2 regions of the Mesorhizobium sp. WSM4845 genome follow, and region 1 is predicted to be linked to the other one. Evidence: predicted binding sites of a transcription regulator. Region 1 holds the regulator's gene; the other holds the start of a gene.
What was found. Region 1 encodes PhoB, which activates phosphate uptake and scavenging genes when phosphate is short. Its sites were predicted from a motif close to TGTCATNNANCTGTCAT; they were not measured.
Positions count from the first base shown of each region.

Region 1 (18,130 bases):
GCTTGGCCCGCCGCCGACATCCGGTACCCGCGATGCATTCGTTGAGCTCGTCATGGATGCGGCCTGTCAGGAAGAAGTGAAGGCGGCTAATGAAAAGGGCTGCGGCGAGATTCGCGAAGACGGCGCTTTTGTCGAGGCCGGCGAAAACGACAATCTGATCGTCCAGAAGCTGGAAGCCAACCCCAATGCCTTCGGCGTCTTTGGCTTCTCGTTCCTTGACCAGAACGCCGACAAGCTGCAGGGCCACAAGGTCGATGGCGTCGAGCCGACTTTCGAGAACATCGCATCCGGCGATTACGGCGTTTCCCGCTCGCTCTTTGTCTATGCCAAAAAAGAGCATGTCGGCGTCATTCCCGGCATGCAGGAGTTCATCGCCGAGTACACCTCGGAGGCTGCATGGGGTCCTGATGGTTATCTGGCCGACAAGGGCCTGATCCCGCTGCCGGACGCCGAGCGCGCCAAGTCGGCCGAAAACGCCAAGGCCCTGAAGGGCATGGGCTCCTGATGTTTCGGGGGTCCGAGCGTACCGCTCTGACCCCTCATATCCTAAAGCACAAAGCGCGGGACCATAGGTCCCGTGCTTTGAGCCGGTGAATGACCGGCGGTCGAGGGGACGTCCCGAATCATGGTCGGTTATCTCGTTGTTTTTCTGGTGGTTCTGGCCGCTGCTGCCTATTGGCTCGGCCGGACCCGCGCTATTGCCAGCGTCAATGGCGACGTCGCGCGACTGCATTCGCTGCCTGGCCAGCATGGCACGTTTCTGGCGCTTTTTGCCGCCGGTCCCGCGCTGCTTGCGATCGTGTTGTGGTCGCTGGTGACGCCAGGAATTGAATCGTCGATCGTTACCGACCGCTTCTCCTCCGAGTTGTCGGGAATGGGCGTCCCGCAGGTCGAAGCTTTCATCCGCGACGCTCGCGCGATGGCCTTTGGCGGGCTTGTCGGCTTTGCCGATCCGACGAAAGAGGCGGCCGCCGCCCTCTACAAATCGGTCCATGCGACCAGCACCTGGATCATCTGGACCGTCGCGCTCGTGCTTTCCGCGTCCGGATTTTACTGGGCCTATTCCCGCATCGCACAGGCCTACCGGGCGCGCCACGTGGTCGAGCGCGTTCTTCGCGCATCCTTGATCGCCTGTTCGGTGGTCGCGATCCTGACGACGATCGGCATCGTCCTGTCGCTTATCTTCGAGTCGCTGCGGTTCTTCCAACAGGTGCCGTTCTACAAGTTCCTGTTCGGCACGCATTGGTCGCCGCAGAGCGCCTTCACCGGCGCGGGAGCGGAGGCCGGGGCGGTCAACGAGGACATTTTTGGCATGGTGCCGCTCTTTGCCGGCACGTTGCTCATCACCTTCATCGCCATGCTGGTGGCTGCGCCTATCGGGCTGATGGCTGCGATCTACCTTTCGGATTACGCCTCCAAAAGCGTCCGCGCGGTCGCAAAGCCGGTTCTGGAAATCCTCGCCGGCATTCCGACCGTCGTCTACGGCTTCTTCGCCGCGCTGACGGTTGCGCCCTACTTCCGCGGTATCGGCGAAAGCCTGGGCCTCAACGTCGCGTCTGAATCCGCGCTCGCCGCAGGCGTGGTCATGGGTATCATGATCATTCCCTTCGTTTCCTCGCTTTCCGACGATGTAATCAACGCCGTTCCGCAATCCCTGAGAGACGGTTCTGCCGGCCTCGGCGCGACCAAGTCGGAAACCATCCGCAAGGTGGTCCTTCCCGCTGCCCTTCCGGGCATCGTTTCGGCGATGCTGCTTGCCGTCAGCCGCGCGATCGGCGAAACGATGATCGTGGTCATGGCGGCGGGGCTGGCGGCAAACCTCACGGCCAACCCGCTCGAAGCAGTCACCACCGTGACCGTGCAGATCGTGACGCTGCTGGTGGGCGACCAGGAGTTCGACAGCGCCAAGACGCTTGCAGCATTCGCACTCGGCCTGGTGCTGTTCTGCATCACGCTTACCCTCAACATCGTCGCTTTGCGCGTCGTCCAGAAATACCGAGAGCAATATGACTGATGCGATCTCGTCATTCGGCGCCGTCGGACGGCCGGTCAGCATTCATACCGACGATGCCGCGAAGGCGCGGCTAAAGGGCCGCTACCGTACCGAAACGTGGTTCAAATGGCTCGGCGCCGCAGCTGTCGCGTTGGCCGGCTTGTTCCTTGTGCTGCTCCTGTCGACGATCGTCACGCAGGCGATTCCGGCGCTGCGGCAGAACTATGTGACGCTGCCGATCGATCTTTCAGCGGCCAAGGTCGACCCGGCGAAACTCGATGAAGTGAACTACGACGCCATCGCTCAGGAAGCGCTTACGGCAAAATTTCCGGATGTGAAGAGCCGCCAGGACAAGCGCCTTCTGCGCGGGCTGATTTCCACCGGCACAGGCGTGTTCCTGCGCAAGGATATTGCGGCTGATCCGGGGATGCTCGGAGGAACGGTGGACTATGCGGTTCCACTTGACGATTTTGCCGACCTCTATCTCAAGGGTTTGCTTGCCGACGTCGGTTCGGACGAAGCGATTTCGACAAGCGTCACGCCTTCGGAAACCAGCGGCGACATCGATCTGACCTTCGGCGACGATGCCATGCTGGCGCTGGCGCGCGGCCATGGTGCGACCGAGGGCGAAAACGGCATGTTTACGCTGACGAGCGGCGCGTCGTCGCTGCTGGTCGCGTTCAATGGCGGCACGGTCAAGCTGACCTCGCTGTCGTCTGCGGCCAACGGCACGGTGATCGCAAAAGGCACGGTGATCGAGGCGCTGGACAGCACGGCGCCCGCCGCGAGCGGCCAGGCATTCCTGCGCGTCATCGAGACGCCGGAAGCATCGCGAAAGATTTCGGACAAGGTGATCGTCTGGCTCGACACGCTGAAGAGCGCCGGCCTGATCGAAAGCCGGTTCAACTCGATCTTCTTCTTCACCGGCGCAAGCCGCGAGCCGGAATTGGCTGGTGTCTGGGGCGCGGTCGTCGGATCGTTCCTGACCATGATCGTAACCCTCGCAATCGCCTTCCCGATCGGCGTTTCAGCGGCGATCTATCTTGAGGAATTTGCGCCCAAGAACCGGCTGACGACGATGATCGAAGTGAATATCAACAATCTGGCGGCGGTGCCTTCGATCGTCTTCGGCCTGCTTGGACTTGCCGTATTCCTGAATTTCTTCGGCATGCCGCGCTCAGCCCCGGTGGTCGGCGGCATGGTGCTGGCGCTGATGACCCTGCCGATCATCATTATCGCCTCGCGCGCTTCGCTGCGCGCCGTGCCGCCTTCGATCCGCGAGGCGGCGCTTGGCATCGGAGCGTCCAAGGTCCAGACCGTATTCCATCACGTCCTGCCACTGGCGATGCCGGGCATCATGACCGGCACCATCCTCGGAATGGCGCATGCGCTCGGCGAAACCGCGCCGTTGCTGATGATCGGCATGGTCGCCTTCATCGTCGACATTCCCGGCGGCTTCACCGATCCCGCGACGATCCTGCCGGTGCAGATTTTCATGTGGGCGGATTTCCCGGAAGCGGGGTTCCAGCAGAAGACTTCGGCGGCGATTTTGATTTTGCTGGTGTTTTTGGTCATCATGAATGCCATCGCGGTGATACTGCGCAGGCGCTTCGAGCGGCGCTGGTAAGGAGTAGAGGATATGAACATCATGACGGAAGCCGGCGTCGAGCAGAAACTGAGCAGCGCAACCAACGCCCCTTCGATCAAGATGAAGGGCGAAAAGGTCTCTGTTCACTACGGCGAGAAGCGAGCTCTGTTCGACGTCGATCTCGATGTCCGCGAGCATCAGGTGACGGCGTTGATCGGGCCATCGGGCTGCGGCAAGTCGACGTTCCTGCGTTGCCTGAACCGAATGAACGACACCATCGATATCGCGCGGGTGAGCGGCAAGATCACGCTCGACGGCGAGGACGTCTACGATCCGAAAATCGATGTCGTCGAGCTGCGAGCTCGCGTCGGCATGGTATTCCAGAAGCCGAACCCGTTTCCGAAGTCGATCTACGAAAACGTCGCCTACGGTCCGCGCATCCACGGCCTGGCCAGGAGCAAGGCCGAGTTGGACGGCATCGTCGAATCGAGCCTGAAGAAGGCCGGCCTGTTTAACGAGGTCAAGGATCGCCTACTCGAGTCGGGAACCGGTCTGTCCGGCGGACAGCAGCAGCGTCTTTGCATTGCGCGCGCCATCGCCGTGTCGCCGGAAGTGATCCTGATGGACGAGCCCTGTTCGGCGCTCGATCCAATCGCCACCGCCCGCGTCGAGGAACTGATCGACGAACTGCGCCAGAATTATACGATCGTCATCGTCACCCATTCGATGCAGCAGGCGGCGCGCGTGTCGCAACGCACGGCGATGTTCCATCTCGGGTATCTGGTCGAGGAGGGCGCGACCGACAAGATGTTCACCAACCCCGACGACAAGCGCACCCAGGACTACATCACCGGCCGGTTCGGCTGAGCGGTCCGGCGAATTTCGAACACGAGGACAGCACCATGGGTGAACACACCGTCGCATCTTTCGACGAGGAACTGGAGCACATCGACCGGCTGATCCGCGACATGGACGAGCTCGCCGCCGCAATGGTCGCGGCCTCGATCCGCGCGTTGCTTGCGTCGGACAATGCGATGGCGCAGCGCGTCGTCTCGGACGACGCCATCATGGATGCGCGGCAGCGCGAACTCGACGACAGCGCCATCACGCTGATCGCCAAACGGCAGCCGATGGCGCAGGATCTGCGCGCCGTGGTTGGCGCAATCCGCATGGCCGGCGATCTCGAGCGCATCGGCGATCTGGCCAAGAACATAGCCAAGCGGGTCAGCGCAGTCGGGCAGAGCGCGACGCCGCGGAATCTGTCGCACGGTATCGATGCGATGGCGGATCTCGTTCTTGTGCAGCTGCGCGGCGTGGTTGAGCACTATGTGTCGCGCGATGCCGGCGCGTTGAAGGAACTGCGCGCCGACGACCAGAAGATCGACGTGAAATACACGGCGGTTTTTCGCGAGCTCCTGACCTACATGATGGAGGACCCACGCAACATCACCGCCTGCACGCACCTTCTGTTCTGCGCCAAGAATCTCGAGCGTATCGGCGATCATGTCACCAACATCGCCGAAAACGCCTATTTTGTCGTGACCGGGCAGCAATTGCCGGCGGATCGCCCGAAGCTCGACGAAACGACGATGTCGGCGCTGGCGACATGACAGGAGTAACCGGCCGATGATCGCGCCGCGCATCATGGTGGTGGAGGATGAAGAGCCGCTGGGCGTCCTCCTCCGTTACAATCTTGAATCCGAAGGCTATCAGGTCGAGGTGGTGACGCGCGGCGACGAGGCCGAAATCCGGCTGCAGGAAAACGTGCCCGATCTTTTGGTGCTCGACTGGATGGTGCCGGCGGTTTCCGGCATCGAGCTTTGCCGGCGCCTTCGGGTGCGCCCCGAAACCGAGCGGCTGCCGATCATCATGCTGACCGCGCGCGGCGAGGAGAGCGACCGGGTGCGCGGCCTTTCGACCGGAGCCGACGACTATCTGGTCAAGCCGTTCTCGACACCGGAATTCATGGCCAGAGTCAAGGCGCTGCTGCGCCGCGCCAAGCCCGAAGTGCTGTCCAGCGTGCTCAAGGTCGGCGACATCATGCTCGATCGTGAATCGCACAGGGTCTATCGCAAGAAGAGCGAGATCCGGCTCGGGCCGACCGAATTCCGGCTGCTCGAATTCATGATGCGCCACCCCGGCCGGGTCTTCTCGCGCAGCCAGTTGCTCGACAATGTCTGGGGCGAGACGATCTACATCGACGAGCGCACGGTGGACGTCCATGTCGGCCGGTTGCGCAAGGCGGTCAACAATGGTCGCATGCCCGATGTCATCCGCACCATCCGCGGCGCGGGCTATGCGATCAGGGAAGACTAGGTCGTGAACTCATAAATTCGGCATGACCGGCATGGGTGGAAAGCGGAACCGCGGCGACATACAGTAGTGGCCATGATGGTCCGCAAGCCGAGCCTCATCGAAATGGCAGTCCTAGCATCTCTTTGCGTTTTCCTCCTGTTGCTCGTCCTTGACTATCTCGAAGCTTCGAAGGCGGCCGCATGCTGGCCACCACCGGCTGCGCAGCGGTGCTATCCTTGGGGAATGACGGAGGGACCGAGGAGGGCGGCTCCTGGAACTATGCGAACAAGGAAATCTATCTGAGATCAGCATTGGTCCGGGTTGGTATCCCCGCAATGGCTATTTTGTCGCCCTTCGCTATGCGGGGTATTTGGACCGGACTGGTTGCCATCGCTATCATACTTGCCGCAGGATTCTACAGCGCGGAATGGATGACCGGGTTCTTGCTATAGCGACCTCCTAGCGAGATCAGATTCCGCCTCAATATGAAAGCCTCAGTCGGAAAGCGATCCATTGCGGACGCTTTCCGACTTGGAATACCTTCCCTTCGCAATCATCCTAATCACAAAGGCAACTTGCACCGGTGGAGTTCGGATGACGCGAGGTTTAATTCTTCTTGCATGGATTGTCGTCGGAGCGTGGACTAGTTCGGCATTAGCTCAAGATGCCACCGAGAAAACCTTTCCCCACGACATCACGCTTAGCGATGTAGCTCCCTTGAAGCTTGCAATCCGGAAGCACCTTGCCATCTCGACGGAACCAATAGTGTGGATCGCGATGGCTCGCATAGGAGAAAGTGGGGGTGTCTACCTTTGTGGGCTTACGAATGGTGGCAGCGTGTCGACCTCCATTCTCTTCTTTGCGCATAAGACAGATGGGGCTGTCGAAGTCGAAGAAATTGATAGTGACTCCAAAATCGATGGCAGGGCCAAAAAGCTTTGCGACACTCACGGCTTCCGCACCCCTATCCCCGGCTGAACCTCCGCAACCTTTAAGGACAGCTTCCCATTTCACCCATCTTGGTCATCCCCGCATTTATGAGTTCACGGCCTAGCTGATGGTTCAGGTGATGCCGGCCTGCGAACGGCTGATACCTGCGCTTCCGGTGCTGACGTACCCAAAAGTACGCTCCGCTCCGGTTCTCGGAACCCACCATTCTCGACTCGGCCTGACCTGAATCTCAACACACCCCAAGTCGCGACCCGGGAATCCTTCAAGCCACGTTCTTTCCGACCGAGCCGGCTCGTGCCTGGATGCTCGGCGCGAAAATCTCCTGGTCGACGAAGCTTAGCGCCCGCATGGCGCAGCCTTCGCGGATCAGCGGCAACTCGTTCGGCTCGGTGTCGAAGGAAATCGAACCCGAATGCTGGCCGCCGGCGGTCTGGGCGATAGCCTCGCGCAGCGCCGGCTCGATCAGGTCGAAGGCGGCAGCGCTGGCGCCGACCATGGCCACGGGCGCCGGATCGATCAGCGCGAACAGGCTGCCGAGCCCGAAGCCGAGCGCCTCGCCGGCCTTGCGGTAGGCTTCGCGCTCCGGTCCGTCCATCTCGCGCGCCCGGGCCGCCAGTGCCCGCATCTCGGCGTCGCTGACATCGGCGACCGGCTCGGCGTTTTCGCTCAATTGCCTTGCATTGCGCCAGATGGCGTAGTTGCCGGCATAAGCCTCGACGCAGCCGCGCCGCCCGCAGCGGCAAAGCGCGCCGCCCGGCCGATGGATCATGTGGCCGAATTCGCCGCCCGAGGAGTGGGTGCCGGTGAACAGCTCGCCCTTCAGCACCAGCCCCATACCGATGCCGTGCGAGAGCAGGATGGCGATGAAATCGTCGCGGTAGCGATCCGGGTGGCGCCAGCGCAGCGCCACGGCCATCATGTTGCAGTCGTTCTCCATGATGGCCGGGATGCCGAACTCGCGTTCCAGAATGTCGGCGAAGGCGATGTTCGTCTGCGGCGTGATCGGCGACCACAACATGGCGCGCGCGTGGGAATCGGTGATGCCCTGGATCGCCAGCGCGATGCGGGCGACGCTTTGGACATCGAGGTCGGGATCTTCGAGCCGGCGCCGGACGATGGCGACACATTCGCCGATCAGCTCGTCGCGCGACATGGTCAGCGTGTCCAGCCGGCGCTGTTCCTCGGCGACCACTTGTCCGGCATAATCGATGACGGCGACCGACAGGAAATTCAGCGACAACACGACGGCCAACACCGCAGCGGCTTGCGGATTGAGGCTGAGGCCGACCTGCGGCCGGCCGCGTTTCAGCGAAACCGTCTCGCTCGCCTTGCTCTCGGCCAGGATGCCTTCCTGGATCAGGTCGGCAGAGATCGCGGATATGGTCGAATGGCTGAGGCCGGTGGTCGCGGCGATCTCGGTCCGCGACGGCTGGCCTGCCCGGCGCACGGCCGAAATCACCATCGCCCGGTTGCGCCGGCGCAGATCGTCATGACGGATTCCCACCGACATTTTTTGTTTCCTCCTCATCGCCGCGGCCGCTCATGAATCGGAAGGCCGTCGGTAATGCCGACAAATACTGGCAGAAGCAGAAGGGGCTGTCATTATTTATTCCGAGCCTCGAAAAAAAGCCCGACAGGACCTCAAAATCCATCAGAATTGGTGTTGACAGCGGTTCGGCGTTGGACCAGTATTTTTTCGAGGCTCGAAAAAATAGAGCCTTTGTGCCGGCCTTCGGGCCAGTTGGTCGCGCCCTACGCGGCGCAGGGAGGAATATCATGAAGAGATTCGCAGCCGCCATTCTGGCGGGGGTCGCCATGTCGCTGACGCTCGCGTCGGCCGCGCAGGCCAAGGACAAGGTCATTGGCGTTTCGTGGTCGAACTTCCAGGAAGAGCGTTGGAAGACCGACGAAGCCGCCATGAAGGCGGCGATCGAGGCCGCCGGCGACAAATATATCTCCGCTGACGCACAGTCCAATCCCGGCAAGCAGCTGACCGACGTCGAAAGCCTGATCTCGCAGGGCGCCAACGCGCTGATCATCCTTGCGCAGGATGCCTCGGCCATCGGTCCGGCGGTGCAGAAGGCGCTGGACGAAGGCATTCCGGTCGTCGGCTATGACCGGCTGATCGAGAACAAGGACGTCTTCTATCTGACCTTCGACAACCAGGAAGTCGGCCGCATGCAGGCCCGCGAAGTGTTCAAGGTGGCGCCGGAAGGCAATTACGTCTTCATCAAGGGCTCGGGCGCCGACCCTAATGCCGATTTCCTGTTCGCCGGCTCCATGGAAGTGCTCAAGGATGCCATCGACAGCGGCAAGATCAAGAATGTCGGCGAGGCTTATACGGACGGCTGGCTTCCCGCCAACGCCCAGAAGAACATGGAACAGTTCCTGACCGCCAACGACAACAAGGTCGATGCGGTGGTTGCCGCCAATGACGGCACCGCCGGTGGCGTCGTCGCGGCGCTGACGGCGCAAGGCCTGGCCGGATCCGTCCCGGTTTCGGGCCAGGACGGCGACCATGCCGCGCTGAACCGTATCGCGCTCGGCACACAGACCGTATCGGTGTGGAAAGACGCGCGCGAGCTCGGCAAGAACGCCGCCGAGATCGCCTCGCAGCTGGCCGACGGCAAGCCGATGACAGACATTGCCGGCGTCAAGGATTTCACCACGCCGGGCGGCAATGTCGTCAAGTCGCTGTTCCTGACGCCGATTGCCATCACCAGGGACAATCTCAACGTCGTCATCGACGCCGGCTGGATCAAGCAGGAAGAGGTCTGCGCCGGCGTGGCGGCGGGCACCGTCCCGGTCTGCAACTGATCCGCCTTCGCCAAAAAACCTGAAAAGCCGCGGCTTCACGCCGCGGCGTTTTTTTCAAAAGAGTTGTTTTTCCGCGTCTCGCGGGTAATTTCTAAGCTGCTTCCGGCATCCGCGGCAGACGGCAACGGTGGGAGGACATCATGACCGACACGACTTCCAACACGCCGGTTGCTGATCGGGCGCGTGAATCCGAGCTCAGCCCCTTCGGCCGCTTCCTCAAGGCGACCGAGCTCGACATACGCATGCTCGGCATGGTCGGCGCGCTGCTGATCATCTGGGTTGGAATCCACATCCTGTCGGGCGGGCTGTTCCTCACGCCGCGCAATCTCTGGAACCTGTCGGTGCAGACTTCCTCGGTCGCGATCATGGCGACCGGCATGGTGCTGGTCATCGTGATGCGCAACATCGATCTTTCGGTCGGCTCCGTCGAAGGCGTCATCGGCATGGTGATGGGCGTTGCGCAGGCAGAATTCCTCATCCGCGTCATCGGATTCCAGCTTGGAAATCCCTGGATATGGGTCATCGCACTGGCTGCCGGCGTGGCGCTTGGCCTCATGATCGGCGCGCTTCAGGGCTTCATCATCGCCTATCTCGAGGTTCCGGCCTTCATCGTGACGCTGGGCGGCCTGCTGATCTGGCGCGGCATGGCGTGGCTGATGACGAGCGGGCGCACCGTCGCGCCGCTCGATGCCACGTTCCAGCTGATGGGTGGCGGGCCGCGTGGCTCGATTGGGGCGACCGCGAGCTGGATCGTCGGCATTCTCGCCTGTGTGGCCGTCGCCTTGATGCTGCTCAACGGCCGGTCGCAGCGCAAGCGCTTCAAGTTTCCGTTGCGCCCGGTCTGGGCGGAGAGCCTGCTTGGTGTTGTCGCCTGCGCCGCCATCCTCGGCGCCGTCTGGATCGCCAATTCCTATCCCTGGCCGATCGGCATCGTGCGCCAATACGCCCAGCGGAACGGCATCACCATCCCCGAAGGCGGGCTGTTCATCGCCCATGGCATCGCCATACCGGTGCTGATCGCGGTCGCAGTCGGCATCGTCATGACCTTCATTACCCGGCGCACCCGTTTCGGCCGCTACGTCTTTGCCATCGGCGGCAACCCGGAAGCGGCGGAACTCGCCGGCATCAACACGCGCTGGGTGACCATGAAAGTGTTCATGATCATGGGCGTTCTGGCCGCGATCAGCGCGGCAATTGCTTCGGCCCGCCTCAATGCGGCGACCAATGCGCTGGGCACGCTGGACGAACTCTTGGTCATCGCAGCAGCCGTCATCGGCGGCACGTCGCTGGCCGGCGGCTCCGGCACGGTGCTCGGCGCCATGCTGGGCGCGCTTCTGATGCAGTCGCTGCAGTCCGGCATGGTGTTGCTCGGCATCGATTCGCCGCTTCAGAGCGTCGTCGTCGGCGCCGTGCTGGTCGTCGCCGTCTGGCTCGACACAGTCTACCGCAAGCGGGTCTGAGCATGATCCCGAGCCGAAGGTCCGCGTCAGCGAAAAGTGGACATCCGTCTCGGTCCAGCATCATGCTCGGCAAAACCATGGAAAGGAACGATCATGGCTGACACGACTGCTCCCACGCCACTGATCGACATGCGCAACATCTCGATTGCCTTCGGCGGCATTCGCGCCGTCGACGATGCGTCGATCGACCTTTTCCCGGGCGAGGTCGTGGCGCTGCTCGGCCACAACGGCGCGGGAAAGTCGACGCTGATCAAGATCCTGTCCGGCGCCTACAAGCGCGATTCGGGCCAGGTCTTCGTCAATGGCGAGGAGGCTTCGATCGCCAATCCGCGCGACGCCAAGAAATACGGCATCGAGACGATCTATCAGACGCTGGCGCTCGCCGACAATGTCGATGCCGCCGCCAACCTGTTCCTCGGCCGCGAGCTGATGACCGGCTGGGGCACGCTCGACGATGGCGCCATGGAGGCCGAGGCGCGCAAGGTGATGGGCAGGCTCAATCCCCGTTTCCAGCGCTTCAAGGACCCCGTGATCAAGCTTTCGGGCGGTCAGCGGCAGTCGGTGGCGATCGCGCGCGCCATCCTGTTCAACGCCCGCATCCTGATCATGGATGAGCCGACGGCGGCACTGGGACCGCAGGAAACGGCGCAGGTCGGCGAACTGGTCATGCAGCTCAAGGCCGACGGCATCGGCATCTTCCTGATCAGCCATGACATCCACGATGTGTTCGAGCTTGCCGACCGCGTCTGCGTCATGAAGAATGGCCGGGTCGTTGGAACGGCGCGCACCGGCGACGTCACCCAGGACGAGGTGCTCGGCATGATCATTCTGGGCAAGTGCCCGCCCGGCGCCATTCCGGGACCAGGCGCGCTGAAGATCGCCGCCTGAAGCGTCAACTACCTGTCATGTGATATGCCAGCCGTCATGATGGTTTGGCCGCGCCATTGTGTTGCCACGGGGACTTGCCCATAAGATGGGGAACCATGGGTCGCAGCAGCAATTTGAAGAAGTTCTTCCCGATCGTCGCGTTCATTGCCGTCGCGCTGATCAGCCTGACAATGGCGGGATTCGCCTATTTCGCCACTCAGGAAGCGGCGCGCATCAAATTCGAGGCGACGGCGGACGACGCCCTCAACCGGATCGATAGCCGCATCGACCTGCATCTGTCACTGCTGCGATCGACACATGCGCTGTTCGAGGCTCGCAATGGTGACATTTCGCGGAGCGAGTTCAAGGCGTTCTTCGATGCGCTGGGTATCAACGACAATTTCGCCGGCCTGCGCGGCATCGGCTTTCTCCGGCTGGTGAGAGCCGGCGACGAGGCAGCCGTCGAGCGTGCCATCCTGCACGACTATGGCGTCAGCGATGCGATCTATCCGGCCACGACAACGCTGCCATGGCGTGCGCCCATCACGCTGTTCGAGCCGCTGGACCCTTCCAATCAATCCGGCATCGGCTACGACATGTTCACCGAACCGGTGCGGCGCGAGGCGATCGAAAGGGCGATGGCCGACAACCAGCAGCACGCGAGCGGGCGCGTGCAGCTGGGCCAGGAAACAGGTGCTGCGCAGACCTTCACCGGCTTCCTGGTCTTCGTGCGGCTCAACATCGAAACCGCGGCGGACGGCATCGATGCGTCCAGATCCTCGACAACAGGCTTGCTTTATGCGGCGTTCCGCGCCCGCGACCTGTTCCAGACCGCGCTCAGCCGGACGCCGTTGCTGCCGGTCAACATCGAAATCTATGACGGCAAGGTGGATGCCGACCATCTTTTGTTCCAGTCGGAAACGCCGCCGGCGTCGAGCTTCGGCGACAGGTTGCTGGTTTCTCGCGAACTCACCATCGCCGGGCGTCCATGGACCGTCCTGTTCAGGCCGACAAGCGCCTTCTCGCAACCGTCCTCGCGCGCCATTCCGGTGATGCTCGGCCTGTTCGGCCTGCTGCTCGCGGGAACCATCGCGCTGGTGGCGCGCTATCAGGAGCGGGCCTATGACGCGGTCTCGCTGCTTCATGAGACGACGGAAAAAAGCCTGCTCGAAAAAGACCTGATGCTGCAGGAGATGAAGCACCGCATCAAGAACTCGATCACGCGGGTGCTGGCGATTGCGCGCCAGACGGCGTCGCACGCCACCGACGTCCACGAGTTCTCGTCCTCTTTTTCGGCCCGGCTGCAAGCGATGGCGGCGTCCCAGGACATGCTGACGCGCTCGCGCTGGCAGAAGGCCGATCTTGGCGATCTCTTGCGCATCGAGCTTGGCCAGGTGTTCGGCAAGGAGCTTCCCGACGGGATATTGTCGGGGCCAGAGGTGTTGCTCGACGAGACGACGACGCAAGCGCTCGGCCTGACCTTTCACGAACTGGCGACGAATGCGCTAAAATATGGGGAAACCGGCAATTCGGCCATTACCAGGAACGGCGACTGGTCACTCAAGGTCGACTGGTCGGTCGAAGGCCACAGGAGCGACCGAACGTTGGTTCTCAACTGGCGCGAAGCCGGCAAGAAGAAGCTCGAGCCACCTGTCAAAACCGGTTTCGGCACCAAGTTGATCGATCTGAACGTGACGCGCGAATTGCGCGGTACGATCAATCGCGATTTTCACGATGGCGGGTTGAGCGTGGAAATCAGGATCCCGCTGTCGGACTGAAACACTGCCGCAAACCGAGCGTTTTCGAAGGCGCCCAAATACAGCGTCCCAAATACAGCGTCCAAGTAAACAGAGACCGGCTCGTCCGGTCTCCGCTTCCAATGCCTCTTGCGTTTGAAACGGATCAGCAGCGCGCCGTAAACAGACGGCCACGGTTGTCGCGGTACTGGCAATAGCCATTGCGCAGGTTGCGCACCAGCAGGCCGGTACCGGCACCGATGGCTGCGCCCACCAGCGCACCCTTGCCGCCGTCAATCAGGCCGCCGGCCAGAGCGCCGACACCGGCGCCGACGCCGACATCCTGCTCGGTGGTGCTGCAACCGCTGACCGCGATTGCGGCAACCATGGCAATAATCATCTTCCGCATAGGGTCACTCCTCGCCTTTGTCCTCAATTGTAGCTCCGCCCGTCATTTATCACGCGAAAAAGTGTTTTGCCCTGTTCGATTTCATTGTTGGCTAAGAGAGTCTTTTTCCGGACGCGTGCCGCTCGAGGCAAGCTCGAGGTCGGAAATCTCCACGGAAGCGTCGAGCGTGCCGTCTGCGCGCACGTTCCAGACGATCTGGTCGTAATCATCCTCAAGTGCCGGATCGACCGAAAGGCATTTGGCAATGATGCGCGGAGCCTGACCCTGCACATCGCTCATGGCAAACGGACGCGCGGCTGTGCACTCCTGAGCGGTTTCGAAAACGCTCACCGATACGGGCAATTCACGGCACTCGGTCATCGTGTTCGAACAGCCGATGACCAGCAGCACGGCAGCGATATGTTCCATGGCGACGGTCCTCCCGCCATAGAACGGGCCACATCCGCCAAAGTTCCTGCGATGCCGGCTGGCGCGACCATTGGAGATCAAGCCGACATCAGGCAAGCGCGAGCCGCCGGCCACTTGCGTCCGACGCTTTGCATTAAATTGTTATCGCAAAACCGCTGCACACCCTCGGTTCAAGCCCGAGGGCATCCCTTTGCGTGACATGCACTAGACCAACTGGAACGCGGCGGCCAGGACGACCACTGCAGCCAGCCCGATTGCGGCGAGGCCGAGGATCGGCAGGGAAGCACGGGGCGACCGCATTGCGGATGCTTCGGGATCCTGAAACCCGCTCATCGAAACGCGTGCGGCCTGTTCCAGCCTGTTGATGTCGGCAACCGTCAAAGCCATTCCTCCCGTGCGCAGCAACTGCGATCGAAAACGTCATGCGGAGTGGTGCCTGAGAAAAACAGCATCGAACTTTATGGTGAACAGATGGTTAAGCCGGCGCGACCGGTATCAAATCCCAGCTCTTGCCCAACCCCCTCGGGCTCGGCTGTTGCCCCTTCAATCCGTCTCGAAATTGCTGCGAGGAACGACGAGATGGTACTCGAGACGATCCCCGCTGATTTCAAGTTTCGCCGTGCCGTTCAACGACGCAGGCACGACGCGCTCAAGCGCGACGCTGCCAAAGCGCTTCTCGCTGGGCTGATTGTCATTGGCTCCGATGGCCTCGGCCCATGTCAGCGACAGTGCGGTCTCGCCAGCGGCAGCGGCCGTCAGGTCGGCCGTCACCTCGACGAACCCGTCGGCTCGCGACAGAGCGCCATAACTGACAGAATTGACGGCAAGTTCGTGCATGGCCAAGCCGATATGCAGGGCGGCATTGGGATTGAGGTAGGGGTTTGCACCGCGAAAACGCAGGCTGCGCACAGGGTCGGCTCCATAGCGGCCGACCTGGCCGGACACCAGTTCGCGCAATGCCGCTCCCCGCCAGTTGGACGAGGTCACCAGGTCCTGCGATGAGGCAAGCGACTGCAGCCGGCCGCGAAAGCGTGTCAGGAAATCACTGAGCGTGTCCGAATAACGGCTGGTCTGGGTGGCGATGCTCTGGATGATGGCCAAAAGGTTCTTCGAACGGTGGCTGACCTCGCGCAGCAGCGTCTTCAGGGTTTGCTCGCGACGTTTCTGCTCGGTCGTTTCGACCATGGTGGTGACGACGCCCTGCACGGCGCCGCCGTCGTCATGATCCGCGTCTACCCATATTTGGAACCAGCGGACGCCATCGTCGGCGGGAATGCTGAGCTCAAGATGTTCCGGATTGCCGGATGCGACGACCTTGCGTTTGGCCGCGCCGATGCGCTCCGCCTGCGCAAGCGGCAGGATGCCGTTGCCGTCGCCCGTGTCGGAACCCCCCGTGTCGGAAACCTCCGTGCCGGAAATCCCCGTGTCGGCAATCCAGGGCGGGCGCATGTTGCGGGCCCAGACGGTGTTCATCTCGCGATCCTGATAGAGAACCGAAATACCGGCATTGTGCAGTGCATGGAGAAGGGCCCGGCCAAGCTGCATTCCACTCTCAGCGGACTGCAAAGCAATGATCTCATCGCTCCGTCCGCTGTCTTTCATGTCTCCCACTCTGGATTGCATCGGTCAGTTCGCCCGCCCAATGCAGGCTGAACGGCTGACGGAAAATTGGGTTCCAAAAAGAAGTCCGCCGAGCGACGTCCTGCTAAGGACATCGCCCGGCGGTAGCTGGAAACCGCTTGAGGGGTGCGGCTCCCAGTGTTCGATCGCAGTTCACGACGCGCGTTTGAACAAGCCCGCAATAAGCGAAATGATCAGGAACGCGAGAAAGATGAAAAACAATATCTGCGCTATACCAGCCGAGGTGCCGGCAATACCGCCGAAGCCAAGAGCGCCTGCAATGATCGCGACGACGAGAAATACGAGGGCCCAGTAAAGCATGGTCCATCTCCTTCAAATAGTATGCCAAAAACGTCTTTCGCTGCCGTTTGTTCCAGCATTTCCGAAAAAGACGATCCCTGGAAAGCTTTCCCGCTCGAATTGACTCGAAGGACCATCATGCGCAGGGAGTTGCAAGTGATGGTCGCCGGCCGCAAGCGGCCAGTTCTACCATCTGTGGAAAACGGGCGATCAGAGGAACTGTGGAAAGGGGCGCTCAGGGCCGGGCTGCCCGGCCCTATGCAGCGGCTTTCGCATGCCGGTCGAAGAACAGCGCCTGGCTGATCAGGGCCTTGACCATCTCCGGATTGAACGGCTTGGTGACGAGGAATGCCGGCTCCGGCCGCTCGCCGGTAAGGAGGCGCTCGGGAAAAGCGGTGATGAAGATCACCGGCACCGGGGTGGTCGACAGGATCTCGTTGACCGCTTCGATGCCCGAGCTGCCGTCGGCAAGCTGGATGTCGGCCAGCACCATCTTCGGCCGCGTCTTGGCGAACATCGCCACCGCCTCGGCATGGGTACGCGCCGTTCCGACAACGCGATGGCCCAGACTCTCGACCATTTGCTCGATGTCCATGGCGATCAGCGGCTCGTCCTCGATGATCAGCACATCGGTTGCCACCTGGCGGGAAATCTCGTTGCTGGCCTCGGCAAGAAGCTCGGAGAACTCCTGATCGTCGACGTCGAGGATCTCCGCCGCCTCGTCTTCGCTGAAACCTTCGACGGCGACCAGCAGGAAGGCTTGGCGCGGACGGGGTGAGATCGCGTTCAGATTGGCGGCGGCGCGCTGTTCCCACGCCGACTGCGGGTGTTCTTGCGGAACGCGGATGGCGACCGAGGTGAACAGCCTGGCGAAGACCTTGTAGAGCGCGATGCGGTCGTTCGACGCGTTCGGAAAGATGTCGACGTCGGCGATGATGGCTTCAAGCATCGCGGCGACCAGCGCGTCGCCACTCTCCTGCGATCCGGAGACGGCCCGCGAAAAGCGGCGCAGGAACGGCAGGTGTGGAGCGATGGTTGCGGATAGGCTCATGATAGACGTCTCCCTCTGACGTAATTGCATAGGTTGCAGGCCAAGCTGATGACAAGCCCCGAAAATAAAACCCTGAAGACATAAACGCCGGCTTTCCGAAAAAGTTCCGAGGCCTTGGAACTAATCTAAGCGGAAGGCGTTTGAGATCGGGACTGGCAACCAGACGAGGGGGCCGCCTGCTTTGCGTCGTGTATTGAAGGGCGGCAGGGTACTGGGAACAAAGGGCGAAATGACGACATGAGGAAAGACAACACGGCTGGCGCTGCAACGAACAGGCGCCGGGCTGCTTCCGGCGACCCGCTCGGGCCAAACTCGGAAATCGGCCGCAAACTCAAACAATATTACGACGAGCTGGTCTCCGACAATGTGCCGGATCGCTTCGCCCAATTGCTCAGACAGTTGGAACAGGCCCAACCTGCACCTGCACGGAAAAAGGATTGAGGCATGGCGGCCGTGTCCCAGAGCTTCAAGACGGATCTGCTCGCCTCGATTCCGAGCCTGCGGGCCTTTGCCGTGTCGTTGACGCAAAACGCCGACAAGGCCGACGATCTGGTGCAGGAAACGCTGGTGAAGGCGTGGGACAAGCATGAGAGCTTCGAGCCGGGCACCAATCTCAAGGCATGGCTGTTCACCAT
Region 1 covers NZ_JBVVQA010000014.1:70,480-88,609, reverse strand. Annotated here, with positions in the region: gene AC0L2C_RS17485 (PstS family phosphate ABC transporter substrate-binding protein) at 1-505, shown strand, start outside; gene pstC (phosphate ABC transporter permease subunit PstC) at 626-2,014, shown strand; gene pstA (phosphate ABC transporter permease PstA) at 2,007-3,620, shown strand; gene pstB (phosphate ABC transporter ATP-binding protein PstB) at 3,633-4,448, shown strand; gene phoU (phosphate signaling complex protein PhoU) at 4,484-5,191, shown strand; gene phoB (phosphate regulon transcriptional regulator PhoB) at 5,208-5,897, shown strand; gene AC0L2C_RS17455 (hypothetical protein) at 6,077-6,328, shown strand; gene AC0L2C_RS17450 (hypothetical protein) at 6,471-6,854, shown strand; gene AC0L2C_RS17445 (ROK family protein) at 7,090-8,337, opposite strand; gene xylF (D-xylose ABC transporter substrate-binding protein) at 8,604-9,644, shown strand; gene AC0L2C_RS17435 (sugar ABC transporter permease) at 9,785-11,104, shown strand; gene AC0L2C_RS17430 (ATP-binding cassette domain-containing protein) at 11,198-11,992, shown strand; gene AC0L2C_RS17425 (CHASE domain-containing protein) at 12,106-13,749, shown strand; gene AC0L2C_RS17420 (YMGG-like glycine zipper-containing protein) at 13,874-14,116, opposite strand; gene AC0L2C_RS17415 (hypothetical protein) at 14,198-14,524, opposite strand; gene AC0L2C_RS17410 (hypothetical protein) at 14,729-14,911, opposite strand; gene AC0L2C_RS17405 (sensor histidine kinase) at 15,068-16,147, opposite strand; gene AC0L2C_RS17400 (DUF1328 domain-containing protein) at 16,298-16,465, opposite strand; gene AC0L2C_RS17395 (response regulator) at 16,701-17,495, opposite strand; gene AC0L2C_RS17390 (NepR family anti-sigma factor) at 17,733-17,936, shown strand; gene AC0L2C_RS17385 (RNA polymerase sigma factor) at 17,940-18,130, shown strand, end outside.

Region 2 (4,482 bases), on a different contig from region 1:
GTCGCCCTCGGTGCCGGCCAGCGGGCTATCGTTGACGAGGAACGACATCGTCACGGTCGGCGGATCGATCGGCTGCGCATGCAGCGGCTCGGTCACCGACAGGTCGCAGAACGTGTCGGCGACGGTGCCCTTCGACAGGCCGGCGATGGCGACGATGTCACCCGCCTGCGCCTCGTCGATCGGCTGGCGCTCGAGCCCGCGGAAAGCCAGGATCTTCGAGATACGGCCGGTTTCGACCTGGGTGCCGTCATGATGCAGCACCTTGACCGCCTGGTTGGACTTCAGCGTGCCGGATTCGATGCGGCCGGTGATGATGCGGCCAAGGAACGGATTGGCTTCCAGGATGGTGCCGATCATCCGGAACGGGCCGGGGTGGACGGTCGGCGCCGGCACATGCTTGATGACGAGGTCGAACAGCGGCGCCAGACCCTGGTCCTTCGGACCTTCGGGGTTTTCCGACACCCAGCCGTCGCGGCCCGAACCGTAAAGGATAGGGAAGTCGAGCTGCTCGTCGGTCGCGTCGAGCGCTGCAAACAAGTCGAACACTTCGTTGACCACCTCGACGTGGCGGGCGTCCGGCCGGTCGATCTTGTTGATGACGACGATCGGCTTCAATCCGACCTTGAGCGCCTTGCCGACGACGAATTTTGTCTGCGGCATCGGCCCTTCGGCGGCGTCGACCAGCACGATGGCTGAATCCACCATCGACAGGATGCGCTCGACTTCACCGCCGAAATCGGCGTGGCCGGGGGTGTCGACGATGTTGATGCGGGTGTCCTTCCAGTCGACCGAGGTCGCCTTGGCCAGGATGGTGATGCCGCGTTCCTTTTCGAGGTCGTTCGAATCCATGGCGCGTTCGGCAACGCGCTGGTTGTCGCGGAACGAGCCGGACTGTTTCAGGAGCTGGTCGACGAGGGTGGTTTTCCCATGGTCGACGTGCGCGATGATCGCGATATTACGAATTTTCATGTTGTGGTCTCGGGAGCGTTGCAGGCAGCAGGCCAAAAGGCGCTGCCTCTTTCGGTTGGGCGGCTCATACAGGGTTTTTCGCAATTGCGAAAGAGGAGGCGTGCCACCAAATAGATGGTCACCAAATCTTAAGCGTCTTGGTGTGAAATTGAATTATTAACCAAAGCGGAACCTTTCACGGTCGGGACAGTTCAAATTTCATGAGCAAAACGGGCATCAGATACCGGCCAATCCTTGCATGGGCTGCGCTCGCCGTCCTGCTTGCGGCAGGGGTGGCACAGTCGGCCGCGACGTCGACGGAGCCTGCCCTGCCGTCCGACACCCGAACGGCGGAGCAGTTGTTTGCCGACGCTCCCGATGGCGTCGACCCGGTGGTGACCGGGCCGGTCAGCGCCGCCTTCAAGCAAAGGCAGGAGGCCGCCAACTGCGACAGCGCTGTTTGGCCCAATATTCCGACCGTTTGCTATCCGGATTAGGACTGCTTTCCGCACATTGTCGGAAAGGTCAGATCGACCCTTCCTGAAGTCTTGCCAACGCCGGCGCAGCCCCCCATCCGCCTGCCGGCACCTTCTCCCCGTAAACGGGGAGAAGCCCGCTGCGCGAAATGTCGGCTCTCCTTCTGCAACGTTCGCGATTAGCGAAATCTTCGATGCGGGCCACTTTCTCCCCGTTTACGGGGAGAAATGCCCGGCAGGGCAATGAGGGGCAGCGGGACGTCACCCAGGATTGATACAACGTGACCCAGTCCCCTCACGCCGAATGCACCGGGTCGAGCGTGACCTTGTAGAGTTCATTGTCGTCGCGATCCATCAGCCGCACCGTCATCTGTTCAGTGGCGCCATCGATGTCGACGAGGCCGAAGAACTGCAGGCCGGCCGAGGGTGGCAGGTTCTGCCCCTGCTCGGCGGTTGGCGCCTTGATGAATTTCAGCTCCGGGCCGAAGGTCATGTCGAAATCATTGGGTCCATAGGTGCCGGCATGGAGCGGACCCGAGACGAATTCCCAGAACGGATTGAAGTCCTGGAACTGCGCCTTGTCGGGATTGTAGTAATGCGCCGCCGTGTAGTGCACGTCGGCGGTCAGCCAGACGGTGTTGGTGATGCCGGCATTCTTTATGTAGCGAAGGAGGTCGGCAGTTTCCAGTTCGCGGCCCTTGGCCGGGCCATTGTCGCCATTGCTGACGGCCTCGGCGCCGGCCTTGTTGGTGGCGTCGTTCCAGACGACGAGACCAAGCGGCATGTCGGCGGCGATGATTTTCCAGGTCGCGTTGGAGTTTGCCAGTTCGCGCTTCAGCCACTTCATCTGCTGTTCGCCGAGGATGCGCGATTGCGGCGTCACCGTATCCTGCATGCCAGGACCGTTGGCGCCGCGATAGGAGCGCATGTCGAGGAAGAACACGTCGAGCAGCGGCCCGTAGGCGATCTTGCGATAGACGCGGCCCGGTTCCGACGGCTCGTAGCGGATCGTCGTCATCTCGTGGAAGGCACGTGCCGCGCGAGCCGCCAGCACATGGATGTTTTTTTCCGAGTAGCGGTCATCGGCGCTCAGGTTCTTCGAATCCGACCAGTTGTTGACCACCTCGTGATCGTCCCACTGGTAGAAGGTCGGGCAGATGGCGTTTAGCCCCAGCACGTTCTTATCCATCATGTTGTACTTCCACTGGCCGCGGTACTCGTCCAGCGTCTCGGCAACCTTGCGCTTTTCGTCGATGAGGACCTTGTTCTTCCACTTGCTGCCGCCGGGCAGCTCGACCTCGTCCTTCATCGGGCCGTCGGCATAGATGGTGTCGCCGGAATGCAGGAAGAAGTCGGGCGTATGCTTGCCGATCGTGGCATAGGTCTTCATGCCGGTGTCGTCGATGCCCCAGCCCTGGCCGGCGGTATCGCCCGACCAGGCGAAGCGGATGTCGCGTTTCGAGGCCGGCGCCGTGCGGAAGCGGCCGACGATCGGCTCGGAGACGGCGTTGATGTCGGCAAGATCGGCCGCGACCATGCGATAGAAGATGTCCTGGTCGGAGGTGAGGTCGGTGAGCAGCCGCTTTACGGTGTAATCGCTGGCCGGCGACGTATCGAGCGGCGCAAGGCGCAAGGGATTGGCGAAATTCTCCGTCGACGAGACTTCGAACATGACGCGCGAAGGGCGGTCGGTCCGCGTCCACACCACGCCACTGGTTGCGTCGACATCGCCCGACTGGATGCCATGGGTGAAGGCGGGCCGCTGATTGGCGCGCGAATAATAGGGAAGCGCGAGGCCCGATACGCCGACGAGGCCGGCGGCGCTCGCCGACGTGACAAAAGCGCGGCGCGAAATCTTGTTCATGGCTGTCTCCTGGATGGCTTAAACGTCGCCGCCAAGGTCCAGCCTCAATGTTTCACGCACATCTCGAAACCATGAAGGTTTTCTGACGATCAACAGGCTGGCGAATCTCCCCCCTCGAGGGGGAGATGTCGCCGAAGGCGACAGAGGGGGTCGTGTCGCGTGGAGCGCCAACCTCCTGCGTCGGCGATAAGGGGCCGAGCCCGGTCGGACCGACCCCCTCTGGCCGCTTCGCGGCCATCTCCCTCAAGGGGGGAGATTAGCGCTCGGCCGTCACAGCTCAAGCCGCCTGCGGGTTCGGCTCGAAGGCCGGACGGCTGGTGTTGATCAACAGCGAGATGCAGGCTGCGGCTATTGCCGTCATGCCGGCGATGAGGAAGGCAAGTTCGTAATTGCCCTGCAATTCACGCATGGTGCCGCCGAAGAAGGCGGCCGCCGCTGCACCCACCTGATGGCCGGCGACGACCCAGCCGAAGACGATCGGCCCGCTGCGGTCGCCGAACGCCTCGTTCGACAGCCTGAGCGTCGGCGGCACGGTGGCGATCCAGTCCAATCCGTAGAGCACGGCGAAGATGATCAAGCTGGTCGACGAAAAGCCGGAATAAGGCAGATAGATCAGCGACAGGCCGCGGATGCCATAATAGACGCCGAGCAGCTTGCGCGGGTCGAAACGGTCGGTGAGCCAGCCCGACAGCGTCGTGCCGATCAGGTCGAAGATGCCCATCAGCGACAGCAGGCCGGCGGCTTGCACCTGGCCGATGCCCATGTCGCCGCAAAACGCGATCAGGTGCGTTCCGACCAGTCCGTTGGTGGTGAAGCCACAGATGAAGAAGGTGGCGAACAGATACCAGAACACCCGCGTGCCGGCGGCACGACGCAGCGTGCTGAACGTGTGGGTGAGGAAATTGCCCTGCGAGGCCGGCGGAACCGGCGGCACGTCGTCGACGTCCGCGCCGTAGCGCACCATGCCGATCGCGGACGGCCGTTCCGGCACCAGCAGCCAGACCAGCGGCACCAGGCAGGCGGTGGCGACCGCAATGGCGATGGCGACAGGCTTCCAGCCGCCCGACTGGGCGAGCGCGGCGAGCAACGGCAGGAACACCAGCAGGCCGGTGGCGGCCGAGGCCGACATCAGCCCCATCACCAGGCCGCGATTGGTCTTGAACCAGCGATTGACGATGGTGGCGCCGAGCACCG
Region 2 covers NZ_JBVVQA010000031.1:22,058-26,539, reverse strand. Annotated here, with positions in the region: gene typA (translational GTPase TypA) at 1-969, opposite strand, end outside; gene AC0L2C_RS27370 (hypothetical protein) at 1,170-1,445, shown strand; gene AC0L2C_RS27365 (alkaline phosphatase D family protein) at 1,720-3,288, opposite strand; gene AC0L2C_RS27360 (MFS transporter) at 3,566-4,482, opposite strand, start outside.
Region 2: AC0L2C_RS27365 (alkaline phosphatase D family protein) is a predicted target of PhoB. The motif match lies at 3,360-3,376, and genes of this name have one in related genera.